2 linked regions of the Funiculus sociatus GB2-C1 genome follow. The protein of the gene in region 2 binds, or shares a complex with, the protein of the main gene of each other region. Links are inferred from orthologs where the notes say so. Each region holds a gene or a part of one and is shown on either strand. Other genes may lie near its edges.

Region 1 (4,773 bases), on a different replicon or contig from region 2:
CCCAGGAGAAAATTAATGCAAGCAACAGAACAAAGTGGTCGCGTTATGTACTGGGGAACTGGTCGCCGCAAATCTTCCGTGGCGAGAGTTCGCCTGGTACCTGGTAGCGGTCAGATGATTGTTAATGACCGCCCTGGCGACAACTACTTCAACTACAATTCAGCTTACCTCTCAGCAGCCAAAGCTCCCCTGGAAACTCTGGGACTGGAAAATGAGTATGACATTCTGGTGAAAGCTCACGGTGGTGGCTTAACTGGTCAATCAGACTCGATTCGGTTGGGAGTCGCAAGAGCTTTGTGTCAGCTCGATCCAGACAACCGTCAGCCTTTGAAAAGCGAAGGCTACTTAACCCGCGATCCCCGCGCCAAAGAGCGGAAGAAATACGGCTTGCACAAAGCTCGTAAAGCTCCGCAGTACTCTAAGCGATAAGAATAAAGGCGAGAGGCTTTTGGGTTGCCCGAAGCGTCTTGTCCTTTGCCTAAAAAGGCTTTGGGTGACTGCCCAGATTTGAAAGCTACAATAAACATAGGCAATGAAAATTGTCGAGGAGCAGACAAGTAATTATGGCAAAACAAGGAATTCATCCGGAGTGGTATCCGGAAGCTAAAGTGTACTGCAACGGGGAATTAGTGATGACCGTTGGTTCCACTAAGCCAGAACTTCACGTTGATGTTTGGTCTGGCAACCACCCGTTTTACACTGGTACGCAGAAAATTATTGACACGGAAGGACGGGTTGAGCGCTTCCTGCGGAAATACGGGATGCTGGAAGGGGATCAATCTCAAGCTGGTGATGCTGGCTCCAACAATAAAAAATAGCGGGGTTGCTATGCTCGGTAGCACGACCCGCCTATGGGGTCGAAGTTATTGATGTTAAGCAACAAAGCTGTTTTTATGGAGCGATCGCAGACCAATGGCTGAAACATACCTGCTGGAGAAACTAAAATCCGTTGAGCAAACCTTTAATGAGTTGACCCGCCGACTGGCAGATCCAGATATTGCCAACAACCCAAACGAGTATCAACGAGTCGCGAAGGCTCGTTCGTCCTTGGAGGAAACTGTCAACACCTACGAAACGTGGAAGGCGACGGGGCAAGATTTGGGGGGCGCAAAACAGGTACTCAAGGAATCTGCCAGCGATCCAGAGTTCCAGGAAATGGCAGCCCTGGAAGTAAAGGAATTAGAGCAAAAACTAGAACAACTGGAAACGCGCCTCAAAATTTTGCTTTTGCCCAGCGATCCCAATGATGACAAAAACATCATGCTGGAAATTCGCGCTGGTACTGGCGGAGATGAGGCGAGTATTTGGGCTGGTGATTTGGTGCGGATGTACTCGCGCTATGCTGAGACCCAAAACTGGAAAGTTAGCTTGCTCAGTGAGTCACTAGCAGAGATGGGCGGCTTTAAAGAGGCAATTCTGGAAATCAAGGGCGACGATGTTTACAGCCAGCTGAAGTATGAAGCTGGTGTACATCGGGTGCAGCGCGTACCTCTGACGGAGGCGGGCGGACGAGTTCACACCTCAACCGCAACCGTGGCCGTAATGCCAGAGGTGGATGATGTGGAGATCCACATTGACCCGAAGGATATTGAACTCAAAACCGCTCGTTCTGGTGGTGCGGGTGGTCAAAACGTCAACAAGGTGGAAACCGCTGTTGACCTGATCCACAAACCAACAGGAATTCGGATTTTCTGTACTGAAGAGAGAAGTCAGCTGCAAAACAAAGAGCGGGCGATGCAAATCCTCCGCGCCAAGCTTTACGAAATAAAGCTGCACGAACAACAGGAAGCTGTTACTTCCATGCGTCGCTCTCAGGTAGGCACTGGCTCTCGCTCAGAAAAAATCCGCACCTACAATTACAAAGATAACCGGGTGACAGACCATCGCCTGAATCAGAATTACAGCCTCAATCCAGTTCTCGAAGGCGATCTGGAAGGTATTATTCAGGCTTGTATCTCTCAAGATCAGCAGGAGCGTTTGGCAGAGCTAGCTGCTTCTACTGCTAACTAAAATAAAGCTTCATGTATAGCAATTCCCCAGCTGCATTTAAACGGCTGGGTTTTTTATTTAACAGCTTCTTTGGCAAAGCGCTCCGCTACCGCCAACCGAGTAATCTGGTCTAGCAGCGCATCCCAAATTGCATCCGCCATCTCAGGAAGGTAGTTAAACCGCTGTATATCGTACTGGACAACCTCTTCCAGATTCGCTAATACTTCCAAGTTCTTGCAACTTAAAATCTCCGCGATCGCTTCCGTCTGCCAACGTCCAAACAACCGATAACTGAAAAAAGAACTGCACTTTTGACCTTGCTCGTTCAGGAATACCACAATCACCTGATGACGTTTTGGATACACCTTGACAATTCGCTCTAGAGGCATCAAAAGCGCGTCGGCTGCGTCTAGGCGGGAAATCTGCCATCGCTTAGGTTTGAGCCATCCTGAGGCTGTGAGGCTAAGAGGCGATCGCCTCTTACCAGTCTTTCTGCTGAGTCTGTTGCTCATTGTTAGCCACCGCTGATTTTTTGATGTTTTCTCAAAAATTTACCTGCTGTGCTACCTTACAAAGCCAAGCTGTTTCCAGTTCAAACCAGTCAGGTTATTTTTTTGATGACCTTTAAAAGTAGACTTAGCTTTCTTTAAGTATACTTTTAATATAGTTTTTTCAAAGCAGACTTGTCAAGCTATAAGTTTAGATGTAATGAATGACAACTAAACTTGTAGATGCGGTTGAGTAGCTGTCTAGGCGTGAACATCGAAAGTAGAGAAAAACTGATTGAAATCATTAAACTAGCTCGTGGATCGATGAGTCAGCGAGCGTTCGGCAAGCTTTTAGGAGTTTCTGCTACCGCTGTTCAGTATTGGGAAAAGGGGGTGACAGTTCCCGATATGGAAAATTTGGCTCAGATCGCAAAGAGAGCAGGTTACACCTTGGAGGAGATCCTCAGCTGTTTGGAGGGGAAGCCAGTGTCAGAATCCTCAGATTTGAATCAGATTTTGAGACAAATTAAATATATGCCTCTGACTCAGGTGGCGATGATCGTTCAAGCCGCAGCGGAGAGGTTTGCTACTGCGGCTGAATCTTCAGGTAGCTGAAGCCGATCTGGTTGTTGCGTGTTGCGTGTGCGCTCGCTCCTGAAGTTAGCAAGGGCAATATTTTGCCGCAAGCGGAAGCGATCGCACTCGAAGACCAAGAAAAAGTTAAATCAGCTCTTTTGCGGCGGCCCTACCAAATGCTGGCGGCGAAAACCAGCAAGCAAAAGAGCTTATCAATTGGTTTGGCCTTCTACGCCACTATCCCTAGCCTGAAATTCTGGCAAAATTGGTTAAGAACGGTTATGGGCTGGACTCCTGCTACAAAGCTGGGATAATTCTCGCCATTACCTAAAAAACAACTGATTATCTCGCCTAACTTTCTTGGCAGCCAGAAAAGTTTGACTAATGCTTTTCAAAAATATTATTTTATTGTAGTTTATTTCTATTAAAAATATAAAATAGATAATTAATGTATTATAAAACAATATTCTCAGCACATAAAATGTATAAATTTTAAAGTTTCAGTCCTAATGATTTGCCCGAAAAGCTTGTAAAGGTAGCTGTCGTCAGGAGGTGCTAAAATGCCGCAAAATAATCAATCTGTAAACTGGAAGTTTGACGCCAACGATGCTTATTCTCCGATTTACTACAAAGAGACAGTAGTCGGATTTGTAAAGCCAGACTATGCAAGTAAAATTATTGAATTTCTCAATGATAATGAAAGATTACGCAAAGCATTTAAAATGGCTTGTTTTGACTTAATACTTGAGTCCGGGGGTGACACAAATAAAGTCAATGAGTTGATGAAAAAATACATAGAAAGCACCGAACGCCCCCAGAATGGAACGGGAGCGATCGCTTACCTCCTGCGCGACAGACAAGAAGCACTAGACATAAGTGATAAAGAGTTTGTTCGCTTCTGCGATTCTTATAGATTGTCGTGGAGAGAACTGAAAGAAATTTATGCTGGGAAAGAAGTTAGTGATAGCCAGCTAGGAGCGATCGCCAGAATCGTAGGTAAATCGATTGAGGAATTAATTGAAGTCCGGGATGGACACGATTAAGAAACAAAGCGCGCTTGTTTTAAGATAGCCTCCCAAAACTCAAAAAAAAGTAACTGTAGGTTGGGTTAAAATAATGAAAATCAAAGCTATAAAGGCAATTGTTGGGTTTCATTATTTTGCACGGGCGCAACCTACAATTATTCTGATTCTTCCAAAGTCGGTATCGGCGTGAGCGAGGCAAAAACAGCCTGAGTGCATAAACGTGAAATGCTCCCAAGCAATAACGTTACCCTACCGCCCCTACCCTTAGATTCTTGAATCTGCCTTGTGTAGGGTTGCCAGCACTCAATTTACAATTAAATTTTGTTAAGATTAACTCGACCAAGTGGTACCGCCTGACAGATAAATCTGTGACTGCACCCTCGTCCGGCGCTCTCATTTGCCCTGCTGCTATATTTTTTGGAGACTATTGATGCTGCGACTCGAACATATCAGTAAAATATACCCCACAGGCGAAATCCTCAAAGATGTCAACTGGGAAGTCAAAGCGGGCGATCGCATTGGCTTAGTCGGCGTTAACGGTGCAGGCAAATCCACCCAACTCAAGATTATAGCGGGAGAGACAGAACCCACAAGCGGGGAAATCATTCGTCCTGCCAGCTTGCACATCGCCTACCTGACACAAGAATTTGAGGTAGATCCCACACGCACCGTGCGGGAAGAATTCTGGACAGTGT
Region 2 (6,335 bases):
AAATGACCCAGTACGAAAATCTAGGTTACTGATGACGATGGATTGCCGTCATATCCAGTTTTGTGACAATAAATCAAAGATCGACTTCAAACAACTGCTGGAGTTGTTTCAAATAGCAGCCTTCTGGGCGCAGAGTCGAAAAATTGAGGATTTAGAAGTGGCGATCGCTAACAGTGAGCCGGCGATCAGCGTCTGGGATGGCGATCGCATGATCGGATTCGCCAGAGCCACTTCCGATGGTGTCTACCGTGCCACTATCTGGGATGTGATCATTCACCCGGACTACCAAGGTGCAGGACTCGGACGCAAGTTAGTGGAAACACTTATCAGCCATCCCCGCCTGAGCCGAGTAGAGCGCGTTTACTTGTTGACTACCTATCAACAAGGCTTTTACGCCCGTATTGGATTTGAATATAGCAATCCCAGTACAACGATGGTGCTGTATAATAACCAGCCGGTAGCTGAGCCTATGGCTGTCCAGGTTAGATAGTTTCTGGTGTCACGAGGGGAATCGAAAGCTGAAGCCGGATAAGATTTTCTGGTGCTGAAGTAGCAGGGGTGTCGGCTGGTTGTCCCGCCACCACTTCTAGTCGTCCCTGCATGACTTCCAGCAAAGTTTGATTGATTAACAGATTCATCCCTGCTGATAGCAGTGGCTCTTTTACAGGCTGCTTGTCTGGATTTTTTACCTGTTCTTCTGTCTTTTTCACGGTATTGAGCAAATCCACAGGCTCGCTCCAAGGGTGGGAGGGAACCTCCCCTTGAACGTCAATCCAGATGTGGAGATGATCAGATGCTGGTGAGGGAGAAGCGGAAACTCGAATGCTACCTCCGTCCATACGAGCGATCGCGCTATCAACTAAATTCAGCACCACTTGTTGTAACCGTCGCGGATCTGCCAAAACGTAAATTTCTGGATCGGGGGGCGATACTTCCAAGCGAATGCTGCGATTAGCTGCTTGCAGGTACGTAAAGTTATAGACTTGCTCAAAAACATTAGCTATCTGTACAGGCTGAATTTCTAGCCGATTGGTGCCATGTTGGGTTTTGGCAACGGCAATAATTTCGTCTAAAAGTTTTACCAGTTTAAGTGCAGAGCCTTGAGCTTGGGCTATGAACTCTCGTTCTTCCTCTGGAGAGTCACACAAATCTGACAAAATTAGCTGATGTAGACCGATTAAACTGTTCAAGGGCGATCGCAATTCATGAGAAGTCCGCGCCAAAAAACCCGCTTTAAACTGGCCCATTTCTGTTGCCATGTTACAAGCAAGTTGGGTTTGCTTGAGTTCCTCTAAAATGGCTTCCAAGTTTGAGTTAGCGTCTTGGGGCATAAAAATATATCGGTTTTTAGATTTTGAGGGTTGGGTAAAAGTTACCCTGTAGGGGGAATTAGAAATTAATCATCAGAAAATATCTCTAATCAAGGGTCTTTAATTCCCAGTTCCTTCCAATTTAACTGCTCCTTGCCGCAAAATTTCCCATTTACTGTCTGTCCATTTGGCAACGGTGGAAGGAACGCCAAGCGCCAATTCTTCAGTCTTTAATTCCGAGGGTAGTAGAGTTAAGACATCGGGAAACTGCGCTTCGATTTCGGTCATTGTTTCGAGGGGTGGCTCCCCAGAACGATTGGCGCTAGTAGTTGCTAAGGGGCCAGTTTGCGCCAGAATTTTACGAGCGATCGCGCAATTTGGCACTCTCACTCCTATTGTGCTGGGATCAGTCGGGTTCATGGTTCTTGGGACGCGCTCTGAAGCTGGCAATACTAACGTTATCGCTCCCGGCCAATATTGCAAAGCAACTTGTTGCCAAATCTCCCATTCCGCCGCACTTCCAGTTACAAAAGTCCATAAATCTGCTGGCGTTGCTCCCATCAAAATCAACGGTTTATCTCCACTCCGCTGTTTTGCCGCAAAAATTAGCTCTGAGTGTTCCGGCTGTACTGCCAATGCTGGTACTGTATCTGTGGGAAAGCTCACCAAACACCCAGAAAGAGCGCCTTTTATCAGGGCATCGATTGAAACTTGTGCCATTCGATTTTGGATTGAATTTATCTTGATTTTCTGCTTTAAAATTAACTTACTATTATTAACTTTTTATTTTTCGCTATAGGCCTTTTATGGTATATTTAGATAATGGAAATCCGTCCTTTTTTTTTGAAAGATTTACATATTTCTAGTATGAAGAAAACTACTTAAAATCTTATTATAAAGTTAAATATACCATATAAAAATAGGCAGTTCAAGAAAATTCCTAATTTTTAATATAAGCAAGAGCAAAACGTTCAATTCCAGCGAAATCGGCATGAATTGAAATGTCGCAGTAACGCCCTTCTTCTTGCAACAATTGAACAACAGCATCGGCTTGTCCCGCCATCATTTCAATTAGCCAAATACCGCCCGGATGCAGGTATTCGGGTGCTTTCTTTACCAAGTGGCGAATGCAATCAAGCCCATCCTTGCCCCCATCAAGGGCGAGATGGGGTTCGTGCTTCGCCACTTCCGGTTGTAGAGAAGGCACCAGACTGCTAGGAATGTACGGCGGGTTGGAAACCATGCCGCTGAGTTTGCCTTTGAGGGCATGTAAAGGGTCCCACCAGGAACCTTGATAAAAATGAATCCGAGTGGCAAAACCCAGATTAAGAGCATTGTATTGGGCGATCGCAAGAGCCTCAGGGCTAAAATCGACGGCGTGAATTGTTGCCTGTCTTAACCCATCTGCTAAACCAAGAGCGATCGCGCCACTACCTGTTCCCAAATCTGCCCAGTGTCCTTGCTTTAAGCTTGGGGTGACTTGGCCTTTTTCAGCAGCAGTAACTGCCAAATCAATCAGATATTCTGTCTCCGGTCGGGGAATCAACACCGCCGGAGTTACCGCCAAAGAAAAATTACGCCAAGGTGTAACACCAGCGATGTACTGTATCGGCAAGCGATCGCAAATTCGCCGTTGCCACATCTCGGTTAACACTGATAACGGCAGCTTTACCTTTATCTGGGTTCTGCCTTGGAAAGAATCTAACCGCAGCGCCAACCGATTTACATCGGCAACTTCTAAAAGCAGCCAGTCCACTTCAGTTGGGTCAACATCAGCAGACTTAGCCGCATCTCTTGCCCAGTTGCGCCAAGACAAGAGTTCCCCACCTGAAACTGTTGGCGACTGCGGGTCGTTCATATCTCAACGTCTGGGTTGTTGAGGTCTTGCTGGCTGTTGTTGTTGAGGTCTTGCTGGCTGCTGTTGTTGAGGTCTTGCTGGCTGAGCTTGATTCTGCCCAGCTGCGGGTTGCAGGGTGCGGATAAATTGTATTGACTCCTGCGATGGATACAAGACAATTTTGCTTAGACCAGGATCATTGCTGGTTAGCAAGGTTTGAATAACACTTTGCAAATCCACTACCTGAATCTCAGTGTTAGCGGCTTCAGCAGGGACAGCTTGCTTAAAACGGTCTATGAGAGCGATCGCTTGCTGTTTGTCAAAGTAGAAAGGAATAAACCGCTCATTGCCCAGTGGAATAGTCAGATAATTATTATCTTTCTTAAACTTCGGTACAAAGAGGGGAATACCATTAAATTGCTGCCCTTGTTGGCCGCTCTGAGTCAGCAGCGTTCTTGCCAATTCAACCTGTTGCTGCGCGGGAACTAGAGTAAAAACTGTACCATCTGGCTTCTTTTTACTGGCTTGAGCCATCGTGTAAAAGTCTGCCAAGGACACGGCAACCACCTTCATTGTGTTTGCCAGCTGAGGATTCTCCTTCTTCAGCCGGTCGTCGAGAAATTTTTGAGCATCCTGCTTGCTGACAAAAAAGCCCACCTGTGAAACAGTCTGGTTTTCGTTCTTTATCGAGCGAACCACGAAGTCACCTTGAGCATTGGTGAGCGTAAATACGGGTACTTCAGCTAGCTTTTTTACGACCTGATCTTCTGGCAATGCGATCGCCCGCAGATTTTCCATTGCGGGTAGTCCTCCCAGGAGGATACCGCCAACTAGACCCAGTGTTGCGCCCAAACGAACTAATGATTTCATCAGAATTCCCTCAAATTTTTCCTTTGGATACCTCGTCTTACCAAATAGAGTCCAGACCAGGCGAAATGTTTCCTCTTTCAAGCAGCCCCCGTTCATCCGGGTCAAATTTTGTTTCTAACTAAACTGTATCTGTTCTGCTGTTTTGTGGCGACTGCCATTTTTGAATACTTTAATCCCCCATATACTACTTCCTGACACCTAATGTCAATACAATATTAGCGATCGCTAATATTCTCATCCTCAATGCCTTCTACTGGAAAATAGGATTCCCTAAGTAGTGGTGCTGTGTCATGACGGCCAATTGTCACATTACAATGACTATCTAAGCTTCGCCTCGGTTCCAGCCCCTACTTCGCTAGGTTATCCGCTTTTTTCCCACGGCAGCATCTGATTGTTACATAGCTGCTCAGATCCTGAGAAATCCACACACCAAAATTATAAGAAAGCTCTCCGATTTCGGTTGCCTTGAGGCGCTAATTCTTTTTACTACCAAGAATCAGGATGACCGGATTTAAGAAGAGTCTGTAAGTTTAAATGTCCGCAGTATTGAGGTGTTCTAGCGCTTGTAATCCCTGTAAGGTAATGAATGCGGTTACTAGCTAATAGCTCCTTTTTGATACCCAATTTACAGGCTACTGAGAGGTTCATTAGGCAGCATCTAGCGATTTTTTCAGTTGTGCTATCAACTACTACGGAGCCAACCGCCGTACTTTTATTACTTGAGTTTGCTTGCATACTCATTTTCTAGCACTTGTTGACTTTTTCTCAAGTGTGCTACCAGAACGATTAACAAAATACTCCTCCTAAGAGAACGCCACTACTCCTTTGACCCGGCTCTCCTAAAATAAAAACCCCAAAACCCAGACTAATCAAGGGTTTTGGGGTTTTTATTTTAATCGGGATGACAGGATTTGAACCTGCGGCATCCTGCTCCCAAAGCAGGCGCGCTACCAAGCTGCGCTACATCCCGTTCAAATTGAGCGATCGCATTTTGAATATTTTGTACATTAGTTTGTGTACTAATACTGCGCCAGCGACCTTTGCTTATTATAGCGTACTTGCTGACTTTTAGCTCACCAATTTTCAAATTAATCTGGATACCAAAACATTCCTTTAATCCCTTCCGGGTCTGCAATAAAATTTATTCCCCGGTAAAAATCCACAACTTGAGGATCAGCGAATAGAGTAATGTTACTTATATCTTCGCTGCGAAGTTTCTTGATAGCGTACTTCATTAATGCCTTACCCAGCCCCTTGCCTTGGAAATCTGGGTGAACTACCACATCCCAGATAGTGGCATTGAAGGCATGGTCAGAAGTGGCACGAGCAAAGCCAACTAGCCGTCGCTGAGTTCCCCGCACGTCCCACATTGAAACTACGAGGAAACTGTGTTCAATAGCTTTCTTTACCTTGCGTAACGGTCGCCGCGACCAGCCAACCGCATCGCAGAGTTCTTCCAGTTCATACAGGTCAATGTCACGCTCAGTGCTAAAAAAGATGCGAGAACCATTGCCTGTGCGATCGCCTGCACCTTCCATAGCATAACCTTCACCAGGCGTCATCTTCGACGCGGTGCTGCTGTCAGAACCGCTAAACAAGCTTTTCCAAAAACCCATGCAGGTGTGGCTAAGGTATTTATATTTTCCTGTTCCTACCGATCGGTAGAATTCCCACCTTACAGATGAGACTTGCTGATTTACTGATCCCAGTTAACGCTGAAAGAAGCTTAACTTCTAGCGCCAATCACCCCATCTTCACAGGTATTAATGCCCATGTACGAATGAGAGTAACGAAGCAATCTAATAAATCAATTGATATTGCCAGAATCGCGTACACTTTTTGATAGTGAGATAGTTTCAGTATCTGAGATACCTCTTATTGCTGCGAATCTGAGCCAAACATCACGAAATAGATGATAACACAATTGCCCTGTCTTTTAACCCACTACAAGCGTTGCTTATCCACATCGCTTGCGGTGTTGGAGCAAGTACAGCGCAATCAGGCAAGACTTTAGTTAGACTGGGGTCTTGAGGGTTCACACTCCGCAGCTTTTCTCTAAATCCTAACCTACCTCTGTTGTTGGAAGGGCAGAAGGCACCAGTTCCTCATGACTTAAGTAGTAGGCTTAAAAAAGAAAATTATGTACGGGCAGCTTCTAATGATACTACTGTTTAGTTACTTCACCTTGAGGAGTTTTAGAACAAAACCCGTAACGGCTATTGGCACCAACTTAGGAAACTTTACCGGAAGCGGGTATCGCGTAGGTAATTTTTTTAGGATTTGTGAGAGATTAACCAGAAGAGAAGGTTCTTTGGTGA

Evidence for each region. The genes of interacting proteins can lie anywhere in the genome.
Region 1: the proteins of prmC (region 2) and prfA are in contact, whole or in part, in a crystal structure (PDB 2B3T), measured with the Escherichia coli proteins. The link is inferred for Funiculus sociatus GB2-C1 from one-to-one orthologs.

The regions. Positions count from the first base shown.
Region 1 is NZ_JAMPKJ010000033.1:27,065-31,837, forward strand. What follows is about bases 23-2,961. They hold prfA (peptide chain release factor 1), read left to right. Parts: upstream 23-912; coding sequence 913-2,010; downstream 2,011-2,961. Other genes in these bases: rpsI (30S ribosomal protein S9), read left to right, coding at 23-429; rpmE (50S ribosomal protein L31), read left to right, coding at 564-818; NDI42_RS16310 (hypothetical protein), read right to left, coding at 2,064-2,501; NDI42_RS16315 (helix-turn-helix transcriptional regulator), read left to right, coding at 2,745-2,961. Also shown: rplM (50S ribosomal protein L13), read left to right, coding at 1-16; more of rpsI, read left to right, coding at 16-22; more of NDI42_RS16315, read left to right, coding at 2,962-3,092; NDI42_RS16320 (hypothetical protein), read left to right, coding at 3,104-3,367; NDI42_RS16325 (hypothetical protein), read left to right, coding at 3,614-4,096; NDI42_RS16330 (ABC-F family ATP-binding cassette domain-containing protein), read left to right, coding at 4,509-4,773. UniProt on the Escherichia coli protein: Peptide chain release factor 1 directs the termination of translation in response to the peptide chain termination codons UAG and UAA.
Region 2 is NZ_JAMPKJ010000009.1:58,932-65,266, reverse strand. Bases 1,210-4,144 are described here. They hold prmC (peptide chain release factor N(5)-glutamine methyltransferase), read right to left. Parts: upstream 3,169-4,144; coding sequence 2,251-3,168; downstream 1,210-2,250. Other genes in these bases: NDI42_RS06685 (Tic22 family protein), read right to left, coding at 3,172-4,017; NDI42_RS06695 (L-threonylcarbamoyladenylate synthase), read right to left, coding at 1,431-2,030; NDI42_RS06700 (sensor histidine kinase), read right to left, coding at 1,210-1,331. Also shown: NDI42_RS06705 (GNAT family N-acetyltransferase), read left to right, coding at 38-490; more of NDI42_RS06700, read right to left, coding at 483-1,209; NDI42_RS06675 (GNAT family N-acetyltransferase), read right to left, coding at 5,106-5,633. UniProt on the Escherichia coli protein: Methylates the class 1 translation termination release factors RF1/PrfA and RF2/PrfB on the glutamine residue of the universally conserved GGQ motif, i.e. on 'Gln-235' in RF1 and on 'Gln-252' in RF2.